One region of the Shewanella sp. H8 genome, then DNA from elsewhere that is predicted to be linked to it. Evidence: predicted binding sites of a transcription regulator. Region 1 holds the regulator's gene; each other region holds the start of a gene.
The links. Region 1 encodes MetJ, which represses methionine synthesis genes. Its sites were predicted from a motif close to TAGACGTCTAGACGTCTA; they were not measured.
Positions count from the first base shown of each region.

Region 2: the regulator MetJ is predicted to act here: its motif matches at 3,028-3,045, upstream of metH (methionine synthase).
Region 3: the regulator MetJ is predicted to act here: its motif matches at 2,638-2,655, upstream of metK (methionine adenosyltransferase).
Region 4: the regulator MetJ is predicted to act here: its motif matches at 3,897-3,914, upstream of serA (phosphoglycerate dehydrogenase).

Region 1 covers NZ_CP157213.1:3,897,300-3,903,412, forward strand. Annotated here, with positions in the region: gene ABIS04_RS16990 (bifunctional aspartate kinase/homoserine dehydrogenase II) at 1-282, opposite strand, end outside; gene metB (cystathionine gamma-synthase) at 463-1,626, opposite strand; gene metJ (met regulon transcriptional regulator MetJ) at 1,835-2,149, shown strand; gene ABIS04_RS17005 (sulfite exporter TauE/SafE family protein) at 2,224-2,964, shown strand; gene ABIS04_RS17010 (cytochrome c) at 3,337-3,666, shown strand; gene ABIS04_RS17015 (DUF3373 domain-containing protein) at 3,809-5,521, shown strand; gene ABIS04_RS17020 (tetrathionate reductase family octaheme c-type cytochrome) at 5,578-6,113, shown strand, end outside.
Region 2 covers NZ_CP157213.1:3,418,925-3,425,037, forward strand. Annotated here, with positions in the region: gene ABIS04_RS14810 (iron ABC transporter permease) at 1-1,051, opposite strand, end outside; gene ABIS04_RS14815 (ABC transporter ATP-binding protein) at 1,044-1,853, opposite strand; cobalamin riboswitch at 1,932-2,063, opposite strand; gene ABIS04_RS14820 (histidine phosphatase family protein) at 2,169-2,858, opposite strand; gene metH (methionine synthase) at 3,191-6,113, shown strand, end outside.
Region 3 covers NZ_CP157213.1:3,599,297-3,605,409, reverse strand. Annotated here, with positions in the region: gene ABIS04_RS15530 (GNAT family N-acetyltransferase) at 1-251, shown strand, start outside; gene ABIS04_RS15525 (hypothetical protein) at 309-668, shown strand; gene ABIS04_RS15520 (GNAT family N-acetyltransferase) at 746-1,294, opposite strand; gene metK (methionine adenosyltransferase) at 1,456-2,607, opposite strand; gene tkt (transketolase) at 3,148-5,142, shown strand; gene epd (erythrose-4-phosphate dehydrogenase) at 5,331-6,113, shown strand, end outside.
Region 4 covers NZ_CP157213.1:632,367-638,479, forward strand. Annotated here, with positions in the region: gene ABIS04_RS02705 (ABC transporter permease) at 1-574, opposite strand, end outside; gene ABIS04_RS02710 (ABC transporter ATP-binding protein) at 578-1,282, opposite strand; gene ygfZ (tRNA-modifying protein YgfZ) at 1,417-2,379, opposite strand; gene serA (phosphoglycerate dehydrogenase) at 2,546-3,775, opposite strand; gene ABIS04_RS02725 (DUF2238 domain-containing protein) at 3,963-4,583, shown strand; gene ABIS04_RS02730 (response regulator transcription factor) at 5,061-5,729, shown strand; gene ABIS04_RS02735 (PaaI family thioesterase) at 6,076-6,113, shown strand, end outside.

The DNA.
Region 1 (6,113 bases):
CGACAAACGTTCACGTAAATCACGAGCTTGTTCATTTGACAGTAATTGCTCAATTAACGTCTGCTGATAACTAATCAATACGTGTAGCTCTTCTTGCCACAATTGACCACTGTCACGAAGGCTCAGCAATTTGTATAAGAAGTTAGTGGTTTTACCGGCTGCTGACACTACAACAAGATCATCGCTTTGACCGTGGGTAAGCAAAATATGTGCAACACGGCGATAGCAATCTGCATCCGCTAAACTAGAACCACCAAACTTATGTAAATGACTTCGCGCCATTACTGACTCCTTAAACAACTACGACTTTTATTGCGACTGCTTCTTTTTGCATTTGAACACTTTATGCAATGAATAGTGGAGCAATGAACTCTTTTTGCATTTGAATCATGCTACAACTGCATATTGTGCTATTTTACGTTATTTCACTCAAACCGCAGCTACCATTAACTCAAATTAAGCTTATTTAATTGCTGCCACGGCAGCTAAACCTGCTTTAAGATCAGTAAGAAGATCTTCTGCGTCTTCAATACCAACAGATAGTCTCAATAAAGTCTCTTTAATACCAGCCTCTTGCCGTGCTTGTGGGTCCATTGCTCTATGAGTCATAGTGGCCGGAACGGCGACTAAACTTTCCACTCCGCCTAAACTTTCAGCAATACTGAACAAAGACAACCCCTGTAAAAAGGCCACAACTTCAGCTTCGCCCCCTTGCAATTCAAAACTTAACATAGCGCCAAAACCTTTTTGTTGTTTTGCCGCAATTTCGTGACCGGGGTGGTCTTTTAAACCCGGATAGTAAACCTTGGTAACCACATCGCTGGCACAAAGTAATTCAACAATCTTTTGCGCATTACGCTGATGCTCGCGAATTCGCACTGCAAGCGTACGCAATCCACGCAGGGTTAAATAACTATCAAACGCAGAACCTGTCAACCCGAGGGTGTTTGACCACCAATGCAATAATTCACCTAACTTGGCATCTTTTGCCACAACAGCACCGCCAACAACATCACTATGGCCATTGATGTATTTGGTGGTTGAGTGGATCACAATATCTGCACCCAATAATAAGGGTTGCTGTAATATTGGTGACAAAAAGGTGTTATCGACTGCCACTAACGCACCAACATCATGACAAGCACGGCTGACAGCTTCGATATCAATTACACGCAGTAATGGATTAGACGGAGTTTCTAACCACACCATTTTAGGTTTCTGGGCAATAGCTTGGTTTAACGCATCAGCGTCAGTTTGATCGACAACCAATACCTTAAATTGACCTTTTTGGGCCAAGTTAGTAAATAAACGGTAACTACCACCATAACAATCATGAGGTACAACCAATAAATCATCAGGACCAAGTAAGCTGGTGACTAACGTAATGGCAGCCATACCGGTACAGGTCACCACGCCAGTAGCACCTTGTTCAAGTTTGGCGAGCGCCTCCCCCAAAATACACCGAGTAGGATTACCTGAACGACTATAATCAAACTCACGAGGATTATTATGACCATCGAATGAATAATTAGTCGATAAATAAATGGGAGGTACAATTGCACCATGTTGTGTGTCTGTTTCAATACCTTGGCGAACGGCCAATGTGGCGCTTTTATGCTTTGTCATAATTACTTCCTAAAATGTCACAAACACACAAGTAGATGTCTAGACGTCCAAATTTACCGAAGAGTTGTTCATCCGTCAACAAAAATAGACGCATAGACGTCTAAACATCAAGAAATCTATTTGCATCGTGATTAAATAGTCGCAATAATTTGACTAGAGTTTGTAACGGTTTAAAATCCGCACCGTATTTATCGTTAAGGGTAAGTTAATGACAGAATGGAATGGCGAATATATTAGCCCATATGCCGAACATGGCAAAAAAAATGAACAAGTAAAAAAGATTACAGTTTCAATACCGCTAAAAGTATTAAAAATACTAACAGATGAGCGCACCAGGCGTCAGATCAACAATCTGCGTCATGCAACTAACAGTGAACTGCTATGCGAAGCATTTTTGCATGCATATACAGGTCAACCATTACCTTATGACTGTGATTTGTCTAAAGATGAACCTGACAGTATTCCAAGTGAAGCGAAAAAGATAATGGATGATATGGGGATCGAGTGGGAAGAACTCGAATAGTTCATTGATTGGTGACTCGCTCACAAACTTTGAAACTGCCCCACTAAGAAGCAGTATGTTTTTATAGAGAACTTATGATGTCATTTATCGATCCAAGCACCTTGATACTGGCATCAGTTATCGTTTTTTTAGGCGCATTAACCCAAAGCTTAATTGGTTTTGGGTTAGCTGTTGTTGCCAGTCCACTATTATATATCGTTGATCCCGAACTTGTGCCCGTACCCATTATTGCAATGGGGTTTGCCATTTCTGCAATGACCTTATTTAGAGAACGTAATCACCTACAATTTAACGGATTACAATACGCCTTGCTTGGGCGGGTCCCCGGTGGCTTTTTAGGCGCAGGATTATTACTGTTTGCACCGCAAGCTATATTGGGACTGATCATTGCTGCAATTGTATTTATTGCGGTGATATTAAGTGTCTATCGCATCACTGCACCTATCAATAAAATGAGTTTATTTATCGCTGGTGTATTTTCAGGCATATTTGGCAACATCGCCGCTATTGGCGGTCCACCTATGGCTATTTTACTTGCAGGCAAAGATCCGAGTAAATTTAGAGCGGCATTATCAGCTTTCTTCGTACTGAGTTCGCTGATTGCATTAGCTATTTTAGCCATAGTCGGTTTAGTAGAGACTAAACATTTATGGTTATCGTTAATGTTATTCCCTTCTATTGTTGCGGGTTATCTAGTATCAGGATTGCTTATTAACCACGTTGATAAAAATAAAACCCGCATCGCGACCCTAGTCTTATGTAGTATTAGTGCCACTGTGTTAGTGATTAAATCAACTAGCGCACTAATCAACTAATCAACTAACCAACTAACCAACTCATAATGAGCTAACCATGGCCTCATTATGAGTTTTTAAGCTTTCCCTCAATAAAATCCTTCCTAAAGACTTATTTCACAGACCAAGTACAACAGATAACGCCTCCTTATTAATAAATCCACTGCAAGACTTTTCATCCAATTAGCAAACTTCATATTGTTACAAAAATGATCCATATCACAATAAGTCCATTAGATTTGATTCAATTAACTTTTTTTCAATTAGATTTTTCTCATGAATATGATCTACTTCAAATTAACACTACTCACTTTTAGGTAACATTATTCACAGCAAAGAAAGAAACACATATTACAAAATGCACCACCTATAAAAAGCCCTATAGAGGATAAAATGATGAACACATACGTTAAAGTTGGTATCGCACTCGCTATTGCATTATCACTAGGTAGCCAAGCAATGGCAGCCGAAGGTGGTAACCCTAAAAAAGGCAAACACCTTTACAAGAAAGAATGTAAAGCTTGCCATAGTGCCGATAGTGAAGGCCCTGAACTTACCCCTATGGCTAAAACCATGAGCCAATGGGACCGCTTCTTCTCTCGTGATAAACATAAAGCAAAACCTGCCGTTTTTGAGGCGCTGTCAGAAAAAGACTTGAAAGATATTCAACAGTTTTTATATGACCATGCAGCCGATTCAGATCAGCCAGCAACTTGCGGCTAATACCTGAAAGCTAAGAGCTTTTCGCTCTAAACGTTACATAAGCATAACAATCCAAAAAAAATTGGGGCGACGCCTCAGGGATTCTTACAACAAAAATTTGCCAGATTAAGTACATTATTTGGCAAATTGGGGGAGCAAGACTATGAGAACACTCATATCAATACTCGTTGCAAATGCACTCTTTATGAGTGGTGCTAGCTTAGCGGCCGATACCGATGCACAAAAGATTGCTGATCTTAAAGAACAACTCGCGACTATTAATGAAGATCTAGAATATTTAAATTCACGCGTTGACAAAACCGAGCGTCACACGGCATTAGACAGAATAGCCATTACGGGTGATTTTAGAACCAAAGCACATTCATTACATTATCAAAATGTCACTTGGAACCCAGCCATGAATGTTAATTTTACTGACTTCGCTACCAAAGCCATGTCAGGAGTATTTGGTGACCCAAGTAGTGCTACCTCACCGTTAGGCCAAATGATGATGGCTAACCCTGATTTAGCCACCGCATTTCAAAATGGTCAGCTACAAGGTGTTATGCCTATGGTGTTAGGCCAGAAAACCCAACAAGATATTGATAATGATATTTTTTATACTACTCGTTTGCGCCTAAACATTGATGCCAAAGTATGGGACAACGTCAGCTTTGCCGGACGCTTAACCATGTTTAAAAGCTGGGGAGATTCTACTGGAGTTAAAGTGTTTGACTCATGGAATGCATTCACCATGGACGGCACCAGTAGCGGTAGCACCAGTGGTGATGAACTAAAAGTAGAACGCGCCTATTTTAACTGGAAAGACATTAACGGCAGCGGCACTTATCTTTCTATTGGACGTCGCCCTTCAACGTACGGCCCACCAAGTCATTATCGTGAAAACGAACTTCGAGGCGGCACACCATCAGGTCACTTAGTCAATTTCAACTTCGATGGTCTAACCTTAGGTTACAACTTAGGGGATATCACCGGTATTGAAGGTCAAACAGTACGTTTTTGCTATGGCCAAGGCTTCGAATCACAATACGGAAATGGCGAATTGTTTGGTGACATCGTAACTAAAGACACTCACTTAGGTGGTTTTAATATCGACGTTATCAATGACGGTAATCACTTTTTGCAGTTCACTTTATTTGGTGCAAAAGATGTCAATGATGGCTTTACAGGCACCATGGCATTTCCGACTCAACTCGCCAGTATCTTTGCCCCAACCATGTATCAAGACATGCAAAAATTTGAAAACTTTAACTTCGTTACCCGCGTACAACCAAGCGGTGTGATTGGTGATATTTACTTAGGTGGCTTAGGTTATGCTTATGAAACTGACGACGATTTAAAAATGTTTGCATCACTAGGTTGGACTCGTGCAGAACCTAACGGTAATGCTGGTATGTTTGGCGGTATGTTAAGCGATGCAGTATTTGAAGCAGAACTGAACAGCACTGCTACTGAAATCATTATGGTGCCAAAAGAAACAGTGGATAGCGACACCAAAGATGGTTACGGCGTGTATGTCGGTATGCAAATACCAGCTCCATACGGTAAATTCGGTTTGGAGTATAACTACGGTTCAAAATACTGGAGTCCCTTCACCCAAGCGCAAGACGACCCTATTGGCAGTAAGTTAGCTACCCGCGGTCATGTTGCCGAAGCGTATTATATCTTTGATATTAATCCAAAGATGTTTATTAAGTTAGCGGGCTTGTATTACGACTATGAATATACCGGAAGTGGTTCACCAGTAGGTGCACCGATGAAGGTTGACGATGTAATTGCCGGTACAGCGTACTCAATGCTACCAGTGATTGACACCGCCTATGACGTCAATGCAACCCTAACAGTTAATTTCTAACTTAAACTTCTAACTTAGTGCCCCTGAGCGCAAGCTCAGGGATAAGGACTATTATCATGAGAATATCATCAGCACTGGCTGTATTACTGATATTAAGCAGTAGCGCACAGGCTGCCTTTAACCACAAAGAGGCGTTGCAAGGGCCTTTTGCCAATGGCCCTGAAGTGACTACACAATGCTTAACATGCCACAAAGAACATGCCGAAGAATTTATGAAATCTTCACATTGGACTTGGGAATTAGAGCAAAAATTACCTGGCCGCACAGTGATGCGCGGTAAAAAGAACAGCATCAATAACTTTTGTGTTGCAATAGCGGGTAATGAACCACGTTGTACTAGTTGTCATGCGGGTTATGGTTGGAAAGATTCTACATTCGACTTTAAAGACATGACCAAAGTGGATTGTTTGGTCTGCCACGACACAACAGGAACTTACATTAAAGATCCTTCTGCTGCAGGCGAAGTTTTCGCCACAGTTAACTTAACCAAAGTAGCGCAGAATGTGGGTGCACCCGTACGTGATAATTGCGGCAGTTGCCACTTTTACGGCGGCGGTGGTGATGCAGTTAAACATGGTGACTTAGACTCATC
Region 2 (6,113 bases), 480 kb from region 1:
TAATACCGACTGGCAGTTCTTGATTGCCTAAAATACATCGGGCTATCACGTCAATCCACACCATAAACAAACCACCTAACATGGCGGTTAAGATCATCGGCTGACGTCCAGAGAACAATAGCCTAACGGTATGCGGGATCATCAACCCCACAAAACCAATACCGCCACAAGTCGCCACCAACATCGCGGTGATCAGTGAACACAATAACAACATACTTAAACGTAATTTGGCGACATTAATACCTAACGTGTGCGCAGTTTCATCACCTGCTTGCAGCGCCATAATTTGCCGTCTAAATGCCAACATAATCAATAAACTTGCACCAACCGTAACACTGGGTAGCAGTAAATTAGACCAACTTGCTTTAGCAAAGCTGCCTAAGCTCCAAAATAACACTGACGCTGCAGCTTGTGGGGTAGAGAAATACAATAGCAAACTGGTTAATGCACCAAACAAAAATGAGGTCGCTACACCAGACAACAACATACGTTCAACTTGACTAGTTCGACCAGAACCCGACAAGATAAACACGATCAATACCGACAAACTCGCACCAATAAACGCACCTATTGGTATGCTTAACGTTGACCAAGACCACCAAGCTTGTGGCGTATAACTTGGTTTAATGGTCAATACCCCAGATAGAAAATCAGCAAATAAGCCCGTTTGACTGAATAATGACACCACCAACACAGCACCAAATGACGCACCAGAACTAATGCCAAATAAATAGGGATCGGCTAACGGATTACGGGTGACGGTTTGCAGCACACTGCCAGCAATTGACAACCCTGCCCCCGCCACAAAAGCTAACAATATCCGCGGTAAACGTAATTCAAGCACAATACGTTGAGTTAGCGTTGTGCCATGATCATTTCCAACAATAGCACTGGGGATCTCATTACTCAGTAAGCTATTAAAGCTCATTAACACATCGTTAATATGTATATTGGCCGCGCCAAAACTAGCCGCAAAAAAAGGGGTGATCAGCGTGGCTAAAACCAACAAACTGAAATACAAATAATAGCGACGTTGTGATGCATCAATCATGATCTAGGCGTCCTTTCTGACTTGCTTGGTAACCATAAAAATAGCTAATAAGCGGCTTACCGTTTTGCGGATGGTTATTAATATCGCAACACACACCAAACACCTCACTAATTTGGCGTTCGGTAAGCACTTCTGTTGGCGTACCTTTAGCAATTAACTTGCCGTGATCAAGCAGCAATAATTTATCGCACATCGCACTGGCTAAATTCAAATCATGGATAGAGGCTATAACACTAATACCTAATGATTTAACCAATTCAAGAATTTGAATTTGATAACGAATATCTAAATGATTGGTTGGTTCATCTAAAATAAGAATATGAGGTTGTTGCACAATAGCGCGGGCAATCAAGGCACGTTGCTTTTCGCCGCCAGATAACAGTTCATACTGTTGCTGTGCTTTTTGTTGTAATCCCACTTTGGTTAATGCACTTAACACACGCTCGCGGTCTTGGGCAGTGTTAGCGTCAAATAAGCCTTTATGCGGTGTCAGCCCCATCGCCACTAACTGCTCGGTAGTGATGTCAAAATAATGCGGAGTATCTTGTTGTACCACAGCAATGTTCTGCGCTAACAACCTAGAAGAATATTTACTGATGGATTTAGAAAAAATGTTTATATCGCCGCTGGTCGGCACAATGTAACGGTACAAACAGCGCAACAGACTAGACTTACCTGCACCATTTGGGCCTATAACACCTAACATCTGCCCTTGAGATAGACTGAAATGAATATCCGCCAGAATCGTTTTATTATCGATTTGCCAAAAAAGATGATTTACATCTAATACAGATTTAGACATGTAAGAGACCTCGCCATGTCCAATTAATTAACACATACATCTATTTAATAACTCCCCTAAGTCACCCGCTTAGGCATGGATATTGAGGCGATTCAAAGCTGGTATCTGACTTATGCCCCATACGAAATGGGTCATTTACAGTTGCGGGTACAGTTTGGGCTTATCCCAATTCCCAATACCTTGAAAAGCACTATTATTTTGAAGCTATGATCTTACAACAATGATCTTAAAAATCCTTAGCTTAACGTTATAATTTTGAAAAAATCATCATTATGACGCTGCAACAACTAAGCAATGGCACTAAAGCAATCACAATTAAGCCTTAGGCCAATGTAATCTAAAGCTCACTTTAGCAGGCTCACTCTCCATTGCCGCTGGCTGAGAACTATCAATAATATCAACATCGTCAGGCCAATAAACATCGAGCACCATAATAGCAGCATAGGGGATCGCTAGGTTAGCGAATAATCCACTACATTGGCCGGCATTTAGCACATGTCCCATAATGCATCGAATTACGCCACCATGGGTCACCACCAATGCCTGTGGAATTGATTCATCTGCTTCATTCAACACTCGCTGTAAACAGGCTACAACCTCAATTAATCCTTGTTGTACCCGCTCTGCAAAATCGACCACACTTTCGCCCTTCTCGGGGGTGTTTTCAACATTCCATGGATCCCGCCAATAAGCATCAAACTGGCTTGGGCTTTTATGATAAATTTTATCAAATGCTTGGCCATCCCATACGCCAAAGTTTATCTCTTGCAAAGCTGGCACAAGATCTAGCGGCACGGTTAATTGCTGTGACAAGCTTGCTGCAAAGCTTTTACAGCGCACTAAAGGCGAACTAAAAATATGGCTTATTGGGTGCGTGACACTAGCAAAGGCTTGGCACATTTGTTCATGGCCTTGCGGCGTTAATGGCACATCAATTTGACCACGTGCTATTTCACCGCCTTCACATTCACCGTGACGTAAAAACACTATCTTGGCTTGTTTCATTAAAATAAATCCTTACTCAAGATAATAAATTATTGTTAAACAATATCTTGTGTTGCCTAAAAATGGAAAATTTATACTCACTTAGATTAAACATTCTGATGTTAACTTAATTTTTAAGCCAAATAGTGCTTAATTCAGCCTTGCCCTTATTATAAAAACTCGCGTACTATAGCCGTCTATACGTTTATATGTCTAAACGTAATCTTAGCAGATAAGCATTTAAATTGACCCATTGATATGTTCAATGCGGATATCGCCCTTTTACATAGATTTAAGGGTATGCTTATCTCAATCAAGGTATCAAGCAACATAGTGATAAAAAGGTAACTGTTATGGCGAAATCGACTTCTTACAGTCAAACTCTTAAACAACTTAACGCATTGTTAGCGCAGCGTATTGTGATTTTAGATGGCGCTATGGGCACCATGATCCAAGACTATAAGTTGGAAGAAGAAGATTATCGTGGCGAGCGTTTTAAAGATTGGCATTGCGATGTTAAAGGCAACAATGACTTATTAGTACTCAGCCAACCGCAAATCATTAAAGATATTCATACTCAGTACCTGTTAAACGGTGCCGACATTATTGAAACCAACACCTTTAATGCCACCACCATTGCCATGGCCGACTACGATATGCAGTCACTGGCCGCTGAAATTAACCTTGCTGGCGCCCGAGTTGCTCGCCAAGCAGCAGATGAAGTAGCAGCACAAACTGGTTCACCACGTTATGTTGCCGGTGTATTAGGCCCAACCAACCGTACCTGTTCTATCAGCCCAGACGTTAACGACCCAGGGTTTCGTAATGTCAGTTTCGATCAATTAGTTGAAGCCTATGTCGAATCAACCAGCGCCTTAATTGAAGGCGGCGCCGATATCATTATGGTTGAAACCATTTTTGATACCTTAAATGCCAAGGCCGCGCTATTTGCGATTGAAAAAGTATTCGATCAGCTTGGCGATCGCTTACCTGTCATGATTTCTGGCACTATTACCGACGCCTCAGGCCGTACACTAACCGGCCAAACAACCGAAGCCTTCTATAACTCTTTACGCCACATCAAGCCGTTATCGATTGGCCTTAACTGCGCCCTAGGACCAAAAGAGTTACGCCCGTACGTTGAAGAATTGTCACGTATTGCCGAATGCTATGTCTCTGCCCACCCTAATGCTGGCTTACCCAACGAATTTGGCGGCTACGATGAAACCCCAGAAGAAATGGCCGAAGTCATTAATCAATGGGCGCAAGAAGGCATGCTCAATATTGTCGGCGGCTGTTGTGGCAGTACACCAGCTCACATTAGCGCCATCCGAGAAGCAGTACTCAGACACGAACCAAGACAGATCCCAGATCTTCCAGTCGCGTGTCGTTTATCGGGCCTAGAGCCACTCACCATTGATAAAAACTCGTTATTTGTGAATGTCGGCGAGCGCGCAAACGTGACTGGTTCGGCCAAGTTTTTACGCTTAATTAAAGAAGAAAAGTTCGAAGAAGCGTTAGATGTCGTGCGCGAGCAGGTTGAAAACGGCGCGCAAATTATCGACGTCAACATGGACGAAGGTATGCTCGATGGCGTGGCGTCTATGGCGAAGTTTTTAAACTTAATCGCCTCTGAGCCCGACATCTCTCGCGTGCCAATCATGATTGACTCATCAAAATGGGAAGTGATTGAAGCCGGCCTTAAATGCGTTCAAGGCAAGTCGATTGTAAACTCTATTTCGATGAAAGAAGGCGAAGCCAAATTTATCGAACAAGCCACCTTAGTGAAACGCTATGGCGCTGCCGCCATTGTCATGGCCTTTGACGAAGACGGCCAAGCCGATACACGTGAACGTAAAACCCAAATTTGTACCCGTGCTTATCGTATTTTGGTCGATGTTGTCGGCTTTCCACCAGAAGACATTATTTTCGACCCCAATATCTTCGCCATTGCCACCGGTATTGATGAACACGACAACTATGCAGTCGACTTTATCGAAGCCATTAAAGACATCAAAGCCACCTTGCCACACGCGATGATCTCCGGTGGCGTGTCTAACGTGTCATTCTCGTTCCGTGGTAACAACCCAGTACGCGAAGCTATTCACGCGGTGTTTTTATACCATGCCATTCAAGCAGGCATGGACATGGGTATTGTTAACGCAGGTCAGTTAGCCATATACGATGATATTGACCCAGAGCTCAAAAAACGGGTTGAAAACGTAGTCCAAAACTTACCTTGCCCGGTTGCCGACTCAAGTAACACCGAACAACTACTCGACATCGCTGAAAGCTTTAGAGGTGATGGCTCACAAGTGGCCAAAAAAGAAGATTTAGCCTGGCGCAGTTGGCCAGTATCTAAGCGTTTATCCCATGCCTTAGTTAAAGGTATCACCGAATTTATTGATGAAGATACTGAAGCTGCCCGCCTAGAAGCCGTGCGCCCTCTCGATGTTATCGAAGGACCATTAATGGATGGCATGAACGTGGTTGGCGACTTATTTGGCGCGGGCAAAATGTTTTTACCCCAAGTGGTTAAATCGGCTCGGGTAATGAAAAAAGCCGTGGCTTATCTTAATCCATATATTGAGCTTGAAAAGGTTGCCGGTCAGTCAAACGGGCGAATTTTAATGGTCACGGTAAAAGGTGATGTTCATGACATCGGTAAAAATATCGTTGGTGTAGTACTCGCTTGTAACGGCTACGAAGTGGTCGATCTTGGGGTGATGGTATCGGTCGATAAAATTCTCGATGCAGTAAAAGAGCACAATATTGACATTATCGGCATGTCAGGTCTTATTACACCAAGTCTTGATGAAATGGTACATAACGTGAAAACCTTCCACCGTGAAGGCTTAACCATCCCTGCTATTATCGGCGGTGCAACCTGCTCTAAAATTCATACTGCAGTAAAAATAGCTCCGCATTATCCACACGGTGCCATTTACATTGCCGATGCCTCGCGCGCCGTGCCTATGGTGTCAAAACTGATTAACAACGAAACACGCCAAGCGACCATTGACGAAGCTTACGTTGAATACGACATGATGCGTGAAAAACGTTTATCACAAACTAAGCGTAAAACCATAGTGTCGATAGAAGATTCGCGCGAAAACCGTTGTAAACACGACTGGGAAAACTACACTCCATTTACGCCTAACGTGTTAGGTCGCCAAGTGTTTGATGACTACCCACTAGAAGACTTAGTTGCACGTATCGACTGGACACCGTTCTTTAGAAGCTGGGAGCTGCACGGTCATTACCCAGAACTTTTAA
Region 3 (6,113 bases), 300 kb from region 1:
CTAACTCATGCCAATATGGCCCCGTTTGGATTCAAGAGTCGAAGCGTGGTCAAGGTATTTTCGCGGCATTAGTGAGTGAATTAAAACGGCAAGTACACGATACCTTTCCATTTATGGTGACCTATGTTGCCGCCGACAATGCTCGTTCATTGGCTGCACATAAACAAAAAGCGGCAATGACAGAGATTGATCAATTTAGCTTTGAGCAACGTGATTATTGCCTACTCGCGACTAGCAATTTACCTGATTAGCAACATAGGCTAAACAGGTAAAATGAGTTTACATCAACATGGCTATTTATTAACAATATGATAAGCACTGACTTTGACACACTTTTTAAGCCATACCTAAGCTTAAGGCTTTCGGCGTTTGACAACATCAAGCTAATTGCTGCAGTACTGTCTGATGCTGGCGAACCGTATCAATGTATTGAAGCGCACTTTCAAGATGCGGTTAATGCTCAAGTGCAACATTCAGGGTATTTTGTTCGCTGGAAAGAAACATGGATATTTTGTGGCATAACCAATGATTACAATGCAGCAATAACATTGGTTTCCCAAATAGAACTGATTAACATGGCCTCAATCATTGTTAAAGACGTGCCAATTATGACAATGCAGCAAGTGTCGTTTATGTGCATTGAAACGGCCCATTTTGATCACTGCTAATCGACTTGCCAGTGCTGTGTTGATGTCAGTTTAGGTTGAGTTAAGAATAGACTTAATTAGGTTTATTCGCATTGGACTTATTCTGACTTAAGCTTATTGCTGTTATATGGTTTTTTTATTACATCTAGCTTACTAAGTTGCATCAATATTAACGGTCGTTGTTCACTGTGATATCGGCGATACAATTGAGTTATTTCTGCCGGTAACGTGGATAATTCACTTGGCTCTCTTACTATAAATTGCTGTTGTTGATATAAGCTTATTAACCACGGATGGGCAAATAAGAAACAATCTTTAACGATTAATTTTGGTGCGATAAATTGTAATAGTTGAGTTGATACTTGCTGGCCACGATAGTCAGGATGGACTAGCAATCCACTTATTAATTGATATTGGCCTACAGGTTTAACTCTTATTGCGGCAATGATTATTTGCTGGCTCAATTCTGTGTCATTCGTGAGTGTTGGTTGAACATGATGGATGACAGCAACAGATTCTTTTTGGGCCAATCGAGCATAAGGCATATGTTGACGGTAGAATAATTTGATTGCGGACCATTCTCTAATGGCAACAGAAGGTTGCTGATTTCCAGTTATCTTTGTGTTTAGCCAAGTTGGTTGATACATAATGTGAGCCATTTTAAAATCAAATAATGATGTTATTAATGTTATATGTTGTTATTGCTACAAAACAGAAAAAATAAAACCGCCTAATGGCGGTTTTATTTTTCTATGCTATTAACTTAGGTTACAAATGCTAGGTTAAAATGACATAGACAGTTAGCTTATTATAATCCAGCGTCTGCACGAAGGATTTCAGCTTTATCTGTTGCTTCCCAAGGGAAGATATCTCGACCAAAGTGGCCATAAGCAGCAGTCTGTTGATAGATTGGACGTGCTAAATCTAACATTGCTGTTAAGCCATATGGACGTAATTCAAAGTGTTGACGAACCAATTTGATTAACACTTCTTGAGACACCTTACCGGTACCGAAAGTTTCGATACTGATAGAAGTTGGTTCTGCAACACCAATCGCATAAGACACTTGTAACTCGCAACGATCAGCAAGACCTGCAGCTACAATATTTTTAGCTACATAACGTGCAGCATAAGCAGCACTACGGTCAACTTTTGATGGGTCTTTACCAGAGAAAGCACCACCACCATGACGCGCCATGCCGCCATATGTGTCAACGATAATTTTACGTCCTGTTAGTCCACAGTCACCAACGGGTCCGCCAATAACAAAGCGCCCTGTAGGGTTAATAAAGTATTTAGTGTCTTTATTTAACCACTGTTCAGGTAATACAGGCTTAATGATGGTTTCCATTACGGCTTCAATCAAATCAGCTTGTTTAATGTCTTCACGGTGTTGAGTTGATAATACAATCGCATCAATGCCAATAATTTTACCGTTATCGTACGCAAAAGTGACTTGGCTTTTCGCATCGGGACGTAACCACGGTAGCGTACCGTTTTTACGAACTTCAGACTGACGCTTAACTAATTTGTGCGCGTAAGTAATGGGTGCAGGCATTAATACATCAGTTTCATTGCTTGCATAACCAAACATTAAGCCCTGATCGCCAGCGCCTTGCTCTGCAGGATCGGCGCGATCAACACCTTGATTAATATCTGGAGACTGTTTGCCAATGGCATTCAGTACAGCACATGAATCAGCATCAAAACCCATATCTGAATTGGTGTAGCCAATTTCGCGTACCGTTTTGCGGGTAATTTCTTCAATATCTACCCAAGCAGAAGTGGTAACTTCACCACCTACTAATACCATACCGGTTTTAACATACGTTTCGCACGCAACACGAGCTTTTGGATCTTGCTCAAGTATCGCGTCTAATACCGCATCAGAAATCTGATCGGCTATTTTATCTGGATGACCTTCTGAGACAGACTCAGAGGTAAACAAGTGCTTTGCCATAATAGGGGAATCTCGTTGGTTGCAATTGAATATACGTCTAGACGGCTATTTTAGTCGAATTTGATTTTGATAACACCCCCCTATACGAATTTATCTCGAGAATTGTGCACTAATGCATAAATATTTTTTATTCACAAAAACAATGTTTAGTAGAAAGGCTAATTAAATCGATGATTCAAAATAGATTTGGTGGTTTTCTACTATTGCATTTAATTACTTTGCTACTAAGAACTGAACAATATTATTGTGGGTTATTCGGTTTTAACCAGTAATAAAAGGTGATTGTTTATTGTTGCTTGCGTGTTTTAGGCTGTCGTTGTCAATAAATAGTTACTCGTATAGTGAATATTGATTATGGGTATCTGATCAGTTTGTATAATGAAATAATTTAGCTTTTTGTACTTCTATATGAGCAAAATCCAGTTAGTTGATCATTAAAATGTGTAATGAGAGTAATTTTAATTTGCGTCATATCGCCTTGTAGGGGAAAATATGGCTTCACAATTGCCAGCTAGATCATAAAAACAAGCAGGAGAGAGCATGTCATCTCGTAAAGTACTCGCTAATGCCATTCGCGCCCTAAGTATGGATGCGATTCAAAAAGCCAATTCTGGCCATCCCGGTGCCCCGATGGGCATGGCTGATATCGCCGAAGTGCTATGGAATGATTTTCTAAAGCACAATCCAACTAATCCTAAGTGGGTCGATCGCGATCGTTTTGTGTTATCAAACGGTCATGGCTCTATGCTTATATACTCTTTACTGCATTTATCTGGTTATGCATTACCTATGGAAGAGCTAAAGCAATTCCGCCAATTGCATTCAAAAACTCCAGGACATCCTGAATATGGTTACACTCCAGGCATTGAAACGACTACCGGCCCTTTAGGCGCTGGTATCAGTAACGCTGTGGGTATGGCTATTGCAGAAAAAACCTTAGCGGCTCAATTTAACCGTCCGGGACACGACATTGTCGATCATTTTACATATTGTTTCTTGGGTGATGGTTGTTTAATGGAAGGTATTTCTCATGAAGCCTGTTCATTAGCCGGAACGTTAGGTCTTGGCAAGTTAGTGGCATTTTGGGATGACAACGGTATTTCAATCGATGGTAATGTTGAAGGCTGGTTCACTGATGACACACCTAAGCGTTTTGAAGCGTACGGTTGGCATGTTATTGCTGGTGTCGATGGCCATAATCCAGAGGCTATCCGTGCTGCAATTGAAGAAGCGAGATCGGTTACAGATAAGCCATCAATGATTTGTTGTAAAACAATTATTGGTTTTGGCTCACCTAATAAATCAGGTAGTCATGATTGCCATGGTGCACCATTAGGCGATGCTGAAATTGCAGCCGCTCGTGAATTCTTAAACTGGCCATATGCTCCTTTTGAAATTCCATCAGAGGTTTATGCTGGTTGGGATGCTAAGCAAAAGGGTGCCAGCAATGAGTCGTTATGGGATGAGCATTTTGCAGCTTATCAAGCCGCTTACCCTGAGCTCGCTGCAGAATATGATCGCCGGGTATTAAAAGGTGAATTGCCTGCTGATTTCGAAACTAAAGCACAAGCGTTTATCCAAGAAAGCCAAGACAAAGCCGAAAATATTGCTAGTCGTAAAGCATCGCAAAATGCCATTGGTGTATTTGGTGCTATGTTGCCTGAATTACTCGGTGGCAGTGCCGACTTAGCGGGTTCTAACTTAACCCTTTGGTCTGGTTCTAAAGGTATTCAAGATGATCCAGCCGGTAACTACATCTATTACGGTGTGCGTGAATTCGGTATGAGCGGTATTATGAATGGTGCATCACTACATGGTGGTTTTATTAACTATGGTGCGACTTTCATGATGTTTATGGAATATGCGCGTAATGCAGTACGTATGTCTGCATTAATGGGGATTCAAAATATTTTCGTTTATACCCATGATTCTATTGGTCAAGGCGAAGATGGCCCTACTCATCAACCAGTTGAGCAATTAGCTAACTTACGTTTAACACCTAATATGGCCGTATGGCGTCCATGTGATGCAGCAGAAACGGCTGTATCTTGGAAAATTGCAATTGAACGTCGCAATGCTCCAACATCTCTCATCTTTAGCCGTCAAGGCCTTAAAGCTCAAGTGCGTACCGCTGAGCAATTAGCGAACGTAGCTAAAGGTGGTTATGTACTGTCTGATTGCCAAGGCACTGCTGATGTCATCTTAATTGCCACAGGTTCAGAAGTGCAATTAGCCATGGATTCAGCCGCTGAACTCACTAAACTAGGTCAAAAAGTACGGGTTGTTTCTATGCCTTCTACGACTGAGTTTGATAAGCAAGATGCTGCATACAGAGAGTCTGTATTACCAAAAGCAGTGACTAAACGTGTCGCAATTGAAGCCGCACACGCTGATTTCTGGTACAAATATATTGGTTTTGACGGTGGCGTGGTGGGTATGACGACCTTTGGTGAGTCTGCCCCTGGTGCTGAATTACTTAAATATTTCGGCTTCACTGTTGATAATGTCGTAAAAACTGTCCAGTCTTTAGGATAATCATCTGAGATTAAACACTTATCTATTAGGTGTTTAATCTGTATAATAACGGCCTGCAATACTCTTGTAGGCCGTTTTTTTATGTCTTTAATTCACGTAAAGTAATATATTTAAGTCGCTAATGTTTCAGTGTTTTATTTATAACTGACTCAATAATAAGTGCTTTGGTTAATTACTCTGGACCCTAAATGATTCGAGTTGCAATTAATGGTTATGGCCGAATTGGCCGTTCAATACTTCGTGCCTTGTATGAATCGGGTAAACGTCAACAAATTCAAATAGTGGCGATCAATGAGTTGGCAAAGCCAGAAGCCATTTGCCATTTAACTCAATATGACACCACTCATGGTCGTTTTAAGCACAAGGTAAAACTCGACGGTGACAAGTTACTGATTGGCGATGACAGCATTCAGCTACTAAACCAAGCTGATGCGAGTTTATTGCCATGGAAAGAACTTGATATTGATATCGTTTATGAAGCCACCGGCAGTTTAATTGATCGCCAAGCCTGCGAAGCACACATTCATGCAGGTGCTAAACAAGTACTCATTAGTAATCCTTCTTCTGCAGACGTTGATGGCACCATTGTTTATGGTGTTAATCATGACTTGTTGCGCGCAGAGCATACCGTTATTTCTAACGCTTCTTGTACGACCAATTGTATTGTCCCTGTTATTGATGTTTTGGATAAACATTTTGAAGTCAAAAGTGGTGCGATTACCACTATCCACTCGGCGATGAATGATCAGCAGGTGATTGACGCTTATCATGATGATTTACGCCGAACTCGCGCCGCGGGTCAGTCAATTATTCCAGTAGACACTAAATTAGCACGAGGCATTGAGCGTATTTTGCCGCACATGAAAGATAAATTTGAAGCGATTTCTGTTCGGGTACCTACCATTAATGTTACCGCGATCGATTTATCTGTCACACTTGAGAAAAAAGTCGATATTGCGCAAATCAACAGT
Region 4 (6,113 bases), 1.2 Mb from region 1:
TGATTTCAAGGGGCATGCCATTTAAGGTTATGCTATTCGATTGATTGGTGACGTTACTAATGCGATCGCGTTGGCTTGTCGACATCAATACCTTAGGCTTACCGCCGATTAACTCGGCAAGTGGAATATTAGTCGACGTTATTTTGGTAGAGGAATGCGATGAGTTTGAGTCATTATCTTGCTGCTTACGACTGCTGATTGCCGCAATAATATCGCTACTATTAACGCGCCATAGTCTCCCTTGTTCGTCGGTTGCGATCCCTTCAATACTGGCAATAGTATTGAAGCCTGCGTTAGCTAATACAAAGTAAACCGACTCATCAATACTGCCTTGTGTACTGTGGCTAATGGATAAGCGTGCTTGCTGACTGAGTAACTCTGATACATTGCCATAGCTTTGTTTGGCATTTTCATTGGTTGCATAAACACCAATCAATAATGTTACCGCCAGCATAATGCCTAACAAAATGGCACTGGCTTGTAGCGGTGCATGCCGGTAATGACTGGCGAATAAACGCAAGCATAAACTTAAGCGCTTTATTGCTGAGAAGTACGATGATGAGGCGGTCATCATGCTCTAACCCTGCAGCTTTTTGTCGATAGGGTTAACGACAATCTGTTGATTTTCAACATGCCAACGGTGTTGCATAAACGCTGCGCATTGCTCGCTATGGGTGACCATTAAGATACAACAATTAGCTTGCTGGGCTATGTCTGTGAGTAATTGCATCACCTGCATGCCTGCGTGTTGGTCGAGATTACCTGTGGGTTCATCTGCCAAAATTAACTGCGGTTTATGGGCTAATGCCCTGGCAATCGCCACTCTTTGTTGTTGCCCACCAGAGAGATTTTCAACGTTACGGTCGAGTAATGCAGTTAATCCGAGCTGGTGGCATAATTCATCACACCAAGTGCTCCAAGTTAATTGATTTAACGCGAGTGAAAATTGAATGTTGTCACGGACATTTAATGGTGTAAGTAAGTTAAATTGTTGAAATACCACCCCAAGTGACTGACGTCGATATTGGCTCCACTGTTTATCTTGCCATTGCGATACCGAGCGCATGCTATCACCTTGGCGGATCAACATGTCGCCACTGTCGATGGTTTCAAAGCCACCAATGATATTAAGTAAAGTACTTTTCCCGCTGCCACTAGGGCCTGTGAGTGCAATCGTTTGACCTTGCTGCAGGGTAAGGTTTACTTGTTGTAGTACTGGATGAAATGACTCACCATCACGAAACCCTTTACTGATGTTCTCTAAGGTGACGATGCTTGTCATAGTCGCTCCATCTTTTAATAAACTGACTTAACTGAGTAATGTTATCAATAATATACGCGATATAAGTGGTTTTTGTTCAAAAATAAAAAAAGCGAACCAATGGCTCGCTTAATTTAAGTAAAACAATGAATTAATTACTCATCAATAAGTGAATAAGGTAATTCAATAATTGATAACTGTGAACTTTCATCTTCGGCAACACGCAGTTGAACGCTATTTTCAGTATCATTAGGCAGTACAGCCGTCAGTAATACCTTATCGCCATATTGGACGCACTCAATAATATTACCACCACGGCGGAAACCGTCTTCAAGGGCAATTTCTAATTGTGTGTCAGTGCTGATATTTTTGCTGCTGGTGCCAGACAAAATATATAACGCACGCTTATTGCCACCGCGGTATTTCATCCGAGCAATCGTTTCTTGGCCCATGTAACAGCCCTTGGTAAAGCTAATGCCATTAATGGCTTGCAGATTACACATTTGTGGTACGTACTGACCAGAATGAGCGGCATCGATGTTTGGATAACCGGCTTTAATTTCTAATGCTTGCCATGCACTTGCATCAAACAACGTTTGTCCAGACTGGCTGATGATGGTTTCTGCTGCCGCATTGTGAATAATGGCAATAAAGCGCTCGTTATCACGAATAATCACACCTTGTTCTACAAGATTGAGTGCTTGTGATACATCACCAAAATGCTCAGTAACAAAGGCTTGGGCTTCTGTTCCGGCAATCCCGATTATTTGATAGTCATTGCTGACATCCGCTAGCTCAGCTTTACTAAATACGGCGTATTTTTGTAACTGAGGTAAATCTAGACTTAAGGTGCTTTTCGGCAGCAACATAAATAGGCTATCGCCCATTGCAAATGTACGGAAACTGGCCAGCATTTTACCTTTAGGATCACAATGCGCGCCCCATTTCCATTGGTCAGCAGTTAATGAAGTCATGTCTGTGGTGACTTGGCCATGAATAAAGCTGCGGCCTTGCTCGCCGGTGATTTCAATTAATCCCATATGAGTCAAACTAGATAACATTAATGCAGGAGACGTGGCGATGAAATCCCAATCTGGTTGGTTTACTGAAATGGTCATAACTATCCCTAACGTGAGAATAAGACGGTATAGTTTGGAGTGTAACGGATTAATAGAATACTCAACAGGGGGAGAAGGCTTTAAAGCCAAGAAAAAAGCTACCTTGTGAACAAGATAGCTTTTTAAATAACATCATTAATTCGAATTAATTACTTACTCAGCCAACTTAAAACAATACCCGCGCACGGATGGTGCCTTCAATGGATTTTAATTCAACTAATGCTTCTTCAGCTTGATCAGAATCCACTTCCATTACCACATAACCAATCTCTGCAGTGGTCTGTAGATATTGAGCGGCAATGTTAATGTGTTTCTCTGAAAATGCTTGGTTGATTTTGATCAACACACCAGGACGGTTTTGGTGAATGTGCAATAAGCGTGAGGTACCGCTATGTTGTGCTAAAGACACTTCTGGGAAATTAACGGCTGACAAAGTAGAACCATTGTCAGAGTATTTTACCAGCTTGCCTGCAACTTCAATCCCGATATTTTGTTGGGCTTCAGCTGTACTGCCACCAATATGTGGTGTGAGCAACACATTGTCTAAACCACGTAATGGTGTAATAAACTCATCATCATTGGATTTAGGTTCAACGGGGAACACATCAATCGCTGCACCTGCAAGATGTTCAGATTTTAGCGCTTGAGCTAAGTCTTCAATATCGACTACGGTACCGCGTGAGGCATTGATAAAAAAGCTGCCTTGACGCATTTGGGCAAATTGAACCTTAGCAAACATATCTTTAGTTTGTGGTGTTTCCGGCACATGCAGACTGACGACATCTGCTTGAGACAATAACTCGTCCATAGAATGAATTTGAGAAGCATTACCTAACGGTAATTTGTCTTCAATATCAAAGAAAATCACTCTCATGCCTAACGTTTCAGCCAAAATACCCAGCTGAGTGCCAATATGACCATAACCGATCACACCTAATGTTTTACCACGCACTTCAACACTGCCATTTGCGCTTTTTAACCAACCGCCACGATGCGAGATAGCATTACGCTGTGGAATGCCACGCATAAGCATAATGATTTCGCCAATAACCAATTCAGCAACACTTCGAGTATTAGAAAAGGGCGCGTTGAATACCGGAATACCCAATTTCTCGGCAGTGGCTAAATCGACTTGGTTGGTACCGATACAAAAACAGCCGATGGCAACCAGCTTTTCTGCATGATGTAGTACTTCTGCAGTAATTTGAGAGCGGGAGCGTAATCCAACAAAGTGAGCATCTTTAATTGATGCAAGTAAAGCATCTTCACCTAGCGAGGCTTTATGATATTCAATGTTGGTATAACCTGCTCGTTCTAGTACATCAACCGCAGTTTGGTGGACGCCTTCCAACAGCAGGATTTTGATCTTATCCTTGTCAAGCGAGTGTTTCGCCATGATATGGGTACCCTCTTATCATTAAATGATACTTATGCTAATACTAATGCATTAGCCAATAGTTATGATATAAATGCGGACTTGCGAAGCATTATCAAAGTAGCACTTTTTTAAGCGCTTGTGGAGGGCTAGATGGCTAAAGTTAATATTCTAAATTTAGAACAATATCACAAATGAGGGATTTATATTGAATAACAAGATGTTATGGTGCGTAGTTTATCTATTTGTGTTGATATGGTCGGTCAGTAATCCAAAAGATATGTTTACTTGGTGGTTGGAAGCTATTCCCGCATTAATCGCCTTACCAATATTGTTTTTTAGTCGTAAAAGCTTTCCTCTGACCACCTTAGCCTATGTACTTATTTTAGTGCATTGCTGTGTGCTATTTGTGGGCGCTCGGTACACCTATGCGGAAGTGCCATTGTTTGATTGGCTGGCACAAGTGATGGGCAGTGATAGAAATAATTACGATAAATTAGGGCATTTTGCCCAAGGTTTTGTACCTGTTATATTGGCTCGAGAAATTTTTATCCGTAAGCAAGTAATACAAATTGGTGCTTGGTGTCAGTTTTTATCGGTATGTTTTGTGTTGGCATTCTCTGCTTTTTATGAATTAGTTGAATGGTGGGTAGCCATTGCTACTGGCGAAAATGCTGAGGCGTTTTTGGGCACACAAGGGTATGTTTGGGATACTCAATCTGATATGTTTTTAGCATTGATTGGTGGGATTTGCGGGGTTTTATTGCTCTCATCATTACATAATAAGCAAATAGCGGCCAAAATGCTGATTAAACAAAGTTCCGTTTAATGTTAATGGTTGAACTTGTGTTATCACAAGTTCGGCTATTTTGTTGTTTGTATAGAATTGTTGTTTTTATAGATAATTGTTTGAGCGAGTAGATAGTATGAGCTTATCAGTCTTAAGCTAATGATAAAGTCTATGCAGCGTCAGTCAAATTTACTATTAATACTTTAGACTGATAAAATAGCCATGATAACTAGCAAATTTTTACTATGCTTGCAGTATAAAATAGTTTTTATAATAAAAACTGTTATTGAGAAGTGATTTATCGTCATGTTCATATGTGTAGATATTTACTTCACGATATTAAGAGCATCATAATTATCCAAATAAAGCGCTCTAATATAATAACAAAAAGTACATTATCTGCTTAGCCAATGCTTAAAAGCTAGTCAACGTATTTTTTTGCGTACCATATGTAGGTAACTTCAGGATGTGCTCAAGGTATGTTGAGCAAGAAAGTACTTTTCAGGGAGAAGAGTGATGAGTTCAAATATTGATGAATTGGTGTTCGTACACCAAGTTGCTGCACCTTGCCATTTAGCTATTTTGGCTGAATCTATTGGATTAAATACCCGAATCGTTAAACATGCCGCAGATCTTGAACTAGACAAAAAATCCAATAATTTTTATTTTGTCTCACAAAAAGGTGCAGCCCTAGACAATAAGGGTATTCCATTACTGGTATCGCGTTTGGTGGCACATGTCCCAGTTGCCTTATATCAAGTTGAGCGTGGGTCACTTGATCAAGAATCAGCACTGCTTTTAGGCGTGCGTGGTTTATTGTACAGTGATCAACGCATGGACTTAATGCTGACGGGTTTACGTAAAATGGTTTCCGACGAATTGTGGTATGACCGTCCTTTGATCAGTAAAATTTTTAGACGTTTGGTTCAACAATTAGACACTAATATTGATATTCCCACCGATACTGTCGCTATTCTCCAAAAACTCACAACTCGAGAGCGTACTATTATTCAACTTGTTTCCAGTGGCGCACGCAATAAAGAAATTGCTCAACGTTTGTGTATTAGTGAGCATACTGTGAAAGCCCATATTTCCTCTATTTTCCGTAAAACAGAGTCTCGTAATCGTGTAGAATTATTGCTATGGGCACAAACTTATCAAAGTCATTGTGAATTGGTGAGTTAGTATGCTGGATGTATTATCCAATAACGACATTAGGAGATAGACTCCATTCTGGCTGGTTTCAAAGCTCTTTATGCTTCGTTAGATATTTTTAAAATACGTCTGCACGGTCTATTTTTTTCCATAAAAATAAGACATTCCCACCCTCTATGGAGGTCAGATATTGGAGGGTGAGTAACGCAGTAGCTTGTTACCGAGAATCACTATTCGCTTCAATCATCTGCCTTGCTTACAGCACTTTGAACTCCCGCTGAAAGATCACATATTTAATAGGATTGGTATAGCTTTTAAAAGCTTAAGCTAATTAGTACACTGAGATTACTAACTATAATAAAGATGGATATTAATAATGAGTATTTGGTTTAACACTGTCACTTTAGAAGATTG